Regions from separate parts of the Gluconobacter sp. ESL1110 genome, predicted to be linked through region 1. Evidence: riboswitches for the same ligand, from Rfam matches in the RefSeq annotation. Region 1 holds a riboswitch; the other holds the start of a gene.

Region 1 (4,424 bases):
CAGGATGATGTCGGGGCGTGACTGGGTCAGATAATGACGCAGGTATTCGGCGACGTCAGGATTTTTGAGAGAGGAAACATAGAGCACGTCTGCGGAGAGACCCGCCACCTCCAAGGCATCTGCCAGATAGTCGATGGGCGCTGTGTCCGCGGCAAGAAGATGGGCGCGATAGAAAACAACTGTTGCCCGCAAAGAGAGGTTGGGCTTTCCGGCGCGATAGAACCCGACAGATGGCACAGGCTCCGGCATCCCAGCCAAATCTGCGCAACATCCGGCAAGATATGCCATCAGAATCAGTGCACGGCGGGCGTTGTCCGGACCTCCTTCTTTCAGAAAGCTCGTGAGCCGTTCATGATCGGTCGCGTGAACATTGGACCATTCTTCCAGCCTTGCGTCCTGACGGGCATCTCCGGGTAACAAAGCTAGCGAAATGGACTTTCTGGCACAGGAGTTTCTGACTTCTTCCGCACCATATCGCCAGTAATCAATCCCCCCCAGAAGACGCACCACAACACAATGCGCTTCAGAAAGTGTCTGCTCGATATACAGATCGACGGACATCGGATGTCTGAGCCGCGAGAGATTGACCAGTCTCAGCGAGAAGCCAGCCCCTCCCTGGGACGAGGCGTTCAGCTTTTCGTAGGCCTGTTCCAGCGCCAAAAGATCACTGTCCGAAAAAGACAGAAACACGACGTCCGTTGGCGCATGGTCGAGATCCTCGGCCACGTCCTGATCGTCTATTCCATGTCGTTCGCGGACAAGCAGATGCATGACGAACTCAGACGCCCAGTAACGCGGCTTCGATGGCGGCACGATCCAGACCGGTCTGTCCGATCACGACCAAGCGTCCGTCACGCGTGCCGTCTGTCCAGGGCACATCGAATTCATGACGAAAGCGTGTTCCCACGCCCTGTACAGCCAGGCGCATTTTTTTGCCCTGTACTGCCACAAAACCCTTCATTCTCAGGATATCAAACGTGCCAGACACATCACTGAGGCGCTTCAGGACCGCATCAGCACTGACCTGCTCCGGCATGACAACAACAAAGCTCTCAAAATCATCATGTTCATGATCATCCGCTCCATCATGATTGGACGGTCGCGCCTGAAGATCATCTTCCGCACTGGCTGCAATTCCAAGTAAAACGGCCGGATCAAGACGTCCTTCCACGGCCCGCAATATTACGACCTTACGCGGTACAGCCTTGATGATGCCTGCCTCGACAGCATCCGCCTCGACGGTTTCCAGAAGATCGGTTTTGTTGAGAACAATCAGATCTGCCGCATTCAGCTGATCCTCATAGACTTCAGCGAGAGGATTATCGTGATCAAGAGACGGATCAGCCGCCCGCTGGGCTGCTACTGCAGCCGGATCATCGGCAAAACGGCCTGCTGCTACGGCAGGTGCATCAACCAGCGTAATCACGCCATCCACCGTCATGCGTGTACGGATATCAGGCCAGCTGAACGCTTTCAGGAGAGGCTTGGGGAGCGCAAGACCGGACGTCTCGATGACAATATGTTCCGGCGGATCGGGACGATCAATCAGGGCCTGCATGGTGGGAATGAAATCGTCTGCAACGGTGCAGCACAGGCAGCCGTTTGTCAGTTCGACAATATCTTCATCCGGGCAGTTTTCGATGCCACAGGAGCGCAGAATTTCTCCATCGATTCCAAGAGAACCAAATTCGTTGACCACAATGGCGATCCTGCGCCCGTTCGCTTGCGCCAGTAGATTGCGCAAAAGCGTCGTTTTTCCGGCACCGAGGAAGCCTGTGATGATCGTAACGGGAATCTTGCGACCGATACCTGAAATGGACTGGGACATCATGAAAGTTCCTGTGAGGCAGAAAGGGACGCTGGCAGACGGGCGAGGATCATATCAGAAAGAGAGGCCGGGCGCTTTGACGGCATGACCGTTCCCGTTTTTGAGGCTCGGTAGAGGCCCAGGAACGTCCGTAGGTCCTCGATTTTCTCTGGACCAAGTTGCCCCAGGATCAAGGTCCATTTTTCCGGCATCGACACAGCCGCGACGCAGCCGCGACTACATGTGGCCATACAGTCTACAGGCTGGATGCTGAAATTGTCTTTCTCGGCATGCTGGGCAAGTGCCTCGTAAAGCTGACGCCCCTGAACGGGATCGTCAGTCAGCGGCAATCCACGACGGCATGTTACGCAGACATGCAGGACGGGTCTGGTCTGAGGCAGGGTTTCTGCCATGGTTTCGTCTCTCTTGCAGCCCGGACGGGCATGACAAAAGGCGCAGTAAAAGGCCTCCGCACTTCGGAGGGGACGTACCACAACGGCGCGCCCTCACAGTCCGGGCACCCCGCCGGATCATGACACTTGGCTCTGATGGCAGGTCTCCTGACTTACGACCGAGACGCGTTCAGCGCCTCCTCTCCTGCCAGACCTTCCCGGACGTATTTCCAGTGGTCGCATGATCCGAAAGCCATGCTGGCAGGACAGATAACCGTCCACAGTTGCGGGGGCAGTGCCGGATTTGATCCGCAAGATCGCACCGGCTTCCCTTTTCATCCTCCTTTCGGAGGAACCATCACTTTCTTTCCTATCGCTGGTATTCTGGAGTGTCAAAAGCCTTGTAGGGCACCTACTTGAGTTTCAGCGATAACCCCGCAGCAACAAAGAGCACCTCGTCCGCGATAGCGGCAATCCGCTGATGCAGAAGACCCGCCTCATCCCGGAAACGCCGTGCCAGAGCATTGTCCGGAACAATTCCCAGCCCCACTTCATTGCCCACCAGAACGGTCTGATGCGCGCGCGCTGAGAGCGCGGAAAACAGGTCTTCTGTCGCTGCGCTTACATCTCTTTCATCCAGAACGAGATTGGTCAGCCAGAGTGTGAGGCAATCGACCAGAACAGGTTCCGGCCCTGCATTCCGAAGTACGTTCGCGATATCATAAGGTTCTTCGATCGTCTGCCATCCCAAAGCTCCACGACTGGCACGGTGTAAGGCGATCCTGGCGTGCATTTCTTCGTCGTAGGCACGACCGGTCGCCAGATAGATCCATGGCGCAGGCTGGCTAGTGACAAGGGCTTCAGCAACGCCACTTTTCCCGGATCGTGCTCCCCCCAGAACAAGCGATAATTGTCGCTGGCCTGTTGGGCCATCCGAATGCATCACGTCTTCTCCCGTCTCATTATCTTGCATGTGCCCGGATAACAGCACAAAAGACACCTCATGCCGACTGATGCTTTATTTTCCGTTCCAGACATTTCTTTCCCCAGCATGAAGGACCTCAGGACGGCCTGTCTGTCGCTACCTGAGCCAGATCGTGCCTGTAGAGACCGCATCAGGCAACGGGATGCCCTGCTGACCAAACCTCCCGGTAGCCTGGGGCGACTTGAAGAGCTTGCGCTCTGGCTTGGTGAATGGCAGGGCACGGACAGCCCTGTTCTGGATAAAGTCCAGATCACAATTTTCGCGGGCAATCATGGTGTTGTTCAGCGTGGCGTCTCGCCCTGGCCCTCGGACGTTACAAGCCAGATGGTTGCAAACTTTGAGCATGGCGGAGCCGCTATTAATCAACTTGCCCGTACTGCCGGAGCCGATCTGAACGTGGTTTGCCTTCAGAACCTGAAGGCAACGGAAGACCTTTCACAAACCGCAGCAATGACGGAAGAGGATTTTCTGTCTGCTGTTTCAGCCGGGTACAGAGCTGTGCCAAAGGACGCAGATTTGTTTTGCCCCGGTGAAATGGGAATTGGCAATACAACACCCGCCGCAGCTCTATGCGCGGCTCTTCTGGGCGGAACAGGCAAAGACTGGGCAGGTCGTGGGACGGGACTTAACGATGAAGGTCTCAAGCTGAAAGCAGCGGTCATTGATGAGGCCATCACGCTTCACAGGGGCACTCTGTGTGACCCATTAGAGGTCGCCCGCCGCCTTGGTGGATACGAGCTGGCAGCTATCATGGGAAGCGTTCTGGCCGCGCGTCATCATGGCATTCCCGTCGTGCTCGATGGATTTGTATGTACCGCGGCAATTCTTCCTCTTGTGAAGATAGCCCCGGAAGCACTTGATCATACACGTCTTTCCCATTGCTCCGCAGAAGCGGGGCACCGCAACCTGGCTGCATCTCTCATGCTGGAACCTCTTCTGGATTTCGGACTGAGACTGGGAGAAGCATCAGGATCAGGTCTGGCCATTCCGCTTCTGCGCGGCGCCATAGCCTGCCATAATGGCATGGCAACATTCGCGGAAGCTTCTGTTTCCCAGAAGTCCGCGCCCTCAACAGAATGAAACTCTGGCGAACCATTCGGGAAGATATTGCCTGTGGTGCAGGGTTATTGACGCGCCTTCCCTTGGGATGGCTGCGCGTCACGGGAGAGGAATGGTCCTTGTCCCGGTCGGTCTGGTGCTGGCCACTTATTGGCGCTTTTACAGGTGTTTTAACCGGCCT
Region 2 (4,424 bases), on a different contig from region 1:
TATCGCTGAAGTAGGTGTCAGCCGATAATCATAGGCATATTGCGCGGCGTAGGCGTGTGTGTTGAAGGTATTAAAAATGCTTGCTTCCAGTTTGAGGGTTTTTGTGAATCGATACCCGATGTTCAGATTAACTTCCTGATACCCTTTCGAACGCAGGCTGTTATCTTCAACCAGTGGATAGCCACCAAGCCATCGAACCTGCAGGCCACCATACCAAGGCCCACGATCCGCAATAATACCGAAAGACCACACAAAGCTGGGCGCATTCGTTACATAAGGACCGTCAATTCCGTAATCGGCCAGGTTTTTTGCCTGATAGCGTGCCTTCGCAATAGACAGGTCAGTATTGAACTCAAGCCAGGTAAACGGATTGTATTGCGCGGAAAATTCAACCCCTTGTCGCCGGCTGGCTGGACCGGGGGACGTCACACCCGCATCTCCGTCGTAACTGAGTTCAGAGTCGAAATCGATGATGAAGGCTGCCGCCTGCACATTCAGATGACGGAGCGGTGTTGTTCTCACTCCGACTTCTCCACTGACAGCAGATGTCATGAGCGGCACCTTGACCGAGCCCTTGGTAAACTCATCCGAAGCATAGGATCCGGACACGGACCGGAAGTCATTGGAATGAAAACCCCGTCCTCCGCTCAGATAAAACTCGGTTTTCTTCCATGGACCAAAAATCAGGCTTCCCTTGGGCTGAAAAAGCCACTGGTGTTTTCGCGTCAGACTGCCATCCACCAGATTACTGTCCGTGCCGCCCTGATAATCTTCACGCAGACCAATGACCATCCTGAACCACGGCAGCCAATGCGTCGTGTTCTGGATGAACAGGCCTGCCGAACCCAGATTGATGTCATCGGCATTACAGAGATAGGGAGCCGTTGCTTCCAGACTGGACGGACAGGATGACAGTGTCACGCGTTGCCGCGTATGTCGCCGATCCACATAGAGAAAGTCATACCGGCCCTGTACACCAATCTGCGTGTCTGTCCTTACCCGTCCGATCCGATCCTGCCGGGAGTAAACGCTGCTGCCACCAACGGTTGTGCGGTTTTCATCCTGCTGCTGCTGATCGCCATTCACCGGATCATCCAGATAATGTGTGAAATTATTCCACAATGTCAGACGGTCATGCGAGACAAACGCGCTCGTCACCCATTTCCAGGCGTCATCGGCCAGACGATAATGACCCGACAGGCTATATCTTTCTGAAAACCCTCCATCCGTCGGATCAAGAGAACCATATCGACTGATCAGCCCTTCACTATAGGCGGCTAAAGGCTGATCGTTCGTGGCGCGCCATTGCCCACGATAAAACATGCCCGTGACATCAAAGCCGTTGAGTGTATCGCCATGCGTATAATGAGTGGCCGCCTTAATGCTTCTGGCATTGTCAGGATATTTCCATGGCCCATCCGTATGAGAGAGACTGAAAGCGTTGATCCAGCGATCGCCATTCGCAAGATGCGTTGTTCCTCCCAAATAGGCGCGATAATCTCCCAGTGTCCCGGCACTCAGGGCAAGCTGTCGAGGCACATCATCCGCGAGCTTCATATGATCTGACCCAGCGACGCCGAAATCCCCTACATCCGCATGGAATGGTCCTTTGGTATAATCCACGCCTGACAGCAGTTCGGGAATGAGGAAGTTGAGGTCTGTATAACCCTGACCATGCGCATTGCTGACGCCGTTGATTGGCATGTCATCAACGAAGGTGGCGAGATCCGTACCATGATCGAGGTTGAAGCCACGCAGAAGGAACTGGTTGGCTTTTCCTTCTCCGGAATGAGACGTTACCACCAGGCCCGGAACAGCTTCCAATATCTGCCCTACGCGGTAAGCCGGACGGAGTTGGATCTCCCGGGCGGTAATGGATCCTTCGCTCGCCGTCTCCGCTCTCCCCAGAAGGTTTCTGCGGGAAGCCGTGACGTTAATCTGTTCAGGCGCAGCCGTCAGAGGCCGGGTGGACACAGGTTTCGGGTCGCTCGTCTTCTCGCTTTTTTTAACTGACGAGGCTTCTGGGGCTGTCGCAAGTGCAGCGTCTGGAACGAGGGAGACGCTGGCCAGAACGCACGAGAGACATAGTCGAGAAATGGGTGAACGCGCGTAGGACACCAGCATTCGAAAATGAAACAGATTTCCTGGTCCATTTTTCGTCTTTGAAAACAGTACAGTCATATGAGCCCTGCTCATTATGACAGGAGCAGGACAAGTGCCTGCACGCCCGATTTTTCAGAGAAAACCAGAATGCCAGACACTGCCGTCCCGGACACCCCGCCGGTGGTTGAAAACACGCATGGCAGGTCTCCTGACTCATGGGTCAACGCAGCCAATCTGTCTTCCCGGAGAGGGGTCTCTCCAGTGACATACAGGCGATTGGCAACTCGCCATTTACAGTTGCGGGGGCAGCGTCGGCATCACACCGACTTCCCTCTTAGCTCCATTCCACCTGCTGGCAGAACAAAGAACCATACGAAAATACCAAAACTGTAACGACCTTGTCGTGTCAATCCTGATATTGAATATTGGAACTTTTAAAGCTTCCGAATACTCTTCTCCCGAAATAGATCAAGCCTCTATGGTACGATTTTTCGAAATCGCAGCAAATTCTATAAAATGCCTAAGGTAATGAATGTCGTCGTCTGCTTCACGACGGCCGAGAAAGATTTGCTTCGCAATCCCGTTTTTACCCAGCCTAATCGCATGAAGGCCATAACGGGACGCATGTTCTTCTACCAGCCAGCGAGGGAGAGCTGTAACACCTCGACCGTGTGCAACCATAACCAGCATAATATCGGTCGTTTCAATCTGCTTCTGCTGACGGGGCGCGACACCCGCGGGCTGCAGAAACTGCGTGTAGATATCCAAACGCTCCGAAGGCACAGGATAGGTAATCAGTGTTTCCCCGGACAACTGCTCAGGCGTAATTGACGTCGCACCGTAAAGTCTGTGACCGCGGCCGACGACAAGCACAAGTTCGTAATCAAACACTGGCGTGAAAGTAAGACCCGGTTTGTAAAGCGGGTCCGGGGTCACAAGAATATCGATCTCGCTGCTCAGTAAGGCTCCGATCCCACCAAACTGAAATTTCTGCCGGACGTCGACATCCACCTTAGGCCATCTCTCAAGATAGGGCGAGACGACGTTCAGGAGCCACTGGTAACAGGGATGGCACTCCATTCCGATGCGCAATATGCCTCGTTCGCCATTGGCGAACTGCTCCAGTCTTTCTTCTGCAAGAGAAAACTGCGGAAGAAGACGATTTGCCAGGGCCAGAAGCCATTGTCCTGCCTGTGTCAGAACCAGAGAACGCCCCTCACGGCGCCAGATCTTTACACCAAGCTGGACTTCAATCTTGCGAACAGCATGGCTGAGAGCGGGCTGTGTCAGGTTTAACCGAACCCCCGCCGCTGTCAGGGACCCTTCCTGTGCAACAGCCTGCACGATCATCAGGTGGTTACGTTCCAGAATAGCCATATGTCCCGATCCATGATTCGGTTTTATTTAATCATGGATTGATATCATTTCTCTTCATAAGACAAAACTCTCTGCCAGAGAGTTGCGCCTACATCCGGGGCGATCTGGAAGCATTTGGCTGAGCAGAGAGACCGCAGGTCTTTGCCCAGCCATTCGTTATCTCAGATCATCAGGCCGCAGAGGCTGTACCCATTAGATCGAGAGTTCGTTGCGCAGAATATCGGCTCCGGCGCCGAGAGCATTCAGCTTTGCCCTGGCGACATGACGGGGCAAAGGCGCCATACCACAATTGGTGGAAGGATAGAGCTTATCCGCATCCACAAACTGCAGAGCCTTGCGAAGCGTATTGGCCACGTCTTCAGGGGTTTCAATGATGTTGGTCGCCACATCAATCGCCCCGATCATGACCTTTTTACCCCGGATCAGTTCGATCAGATCCATCGGAACACGCGAGTTCTGACACTCCAGAGAGACCAGATCGAGAGTGGATTTCTGCAACTTCGGGAAAATTTCCTCATACTGCCGCCACTCGGCACCCAGACTGTTTTTCCAGTCGATATTGGCCTTGATGCCATACCCGTAGCAGATGTGAACTGCTGTTTCGCATTTGAGCCCTTCGACGGCTCGTTCCAAAGCCGCAACTCCCCAGTCATTGACTTCGTCGAAGAAGACATTGAATGCCGGTTCATCGAACTGGATGATGTCAACCCCGGCTGCCTCCAGTTCTCTGGCTTCCTGATTGAGAATGCTGGCGAATTCCCAGGCCAGCTTCTCTCGGCTTCTGTAATGGCCGTCATGAAGCGTATCGATCATGGTCATTGGCCCCGGGAGGGTCCACTTGATCGGCTTTTTCGTCAGCGTTCTGAGAAACTTCGCATCTTCAACAAAGACTGGTTTTTCACGCCCCACAGCGCCGACGACAGAAGGCACACTCGCCTCATACC

What was found. Region 1 has a riboswitch for cobalamin ahead of AC3B6F_RS10215 (DUF1636 family protein). Riboswitches for the same ligand answer to the same signal wherever they lie in the genome.
Region 2: it holds a riboswitch for cobalamin, as region 1 does, so the genes downstream of both, AC3B6F_RS12005 (TonB-dependent receptor) here and AC3B6F_RS10215 (DUF1636 family protein) in region 1, are expected to answer to the same signal.

Annotation. Positions count from the first base shown of each region.
Region 1 is NZ_JBYLUK010000008.1:341,275-345,698, forward strand. It holds gene cobN (cobaltochelatase subunit CobN) at 1-771, opposite strand, end outside; gene cobW (cobalamin biosynthesis protein CobW) at 779-1,831, opposite strand; gene AC3B6F_RS10215 (DUF1636 family protein) at 1,828-2,220, opposite strand; cobalamin riboswitch at 2,341-2,574, opposite strand; gene cobU (bifunctional adenosylcobinamide kinase/adenosylcobinamide-phosphate guanylyltransferase) at 2,612-3,142, opposite strand; gene cobT (nicotinate-nucleotide--dimethylbenzimidazole phosphoribosyltransferase) at 3,203-4,264, shown strand; gene cobS (adenosylcobinamide-GDP ribazoletransferase) at 4,261-4,424, shown strand, end outside.
Region 2 is NZ_JBYLUK010000009.1:26,708-31,131, forward strand. It holds gene AC3B6F_RS12005 (TonB-dependent receptor) at 1-1,974, opposite strand, end outside; cobalamin riboswitch at 2,285-2,491, opposite strand; gene AC3B6F_RS12010 (LysR family transcriptional regulator) at 2,572-3,480, opposite strand; gene AC3B6F_RS12015 (methionine synthase) at 3,673-4,424, opposite strand, start outside.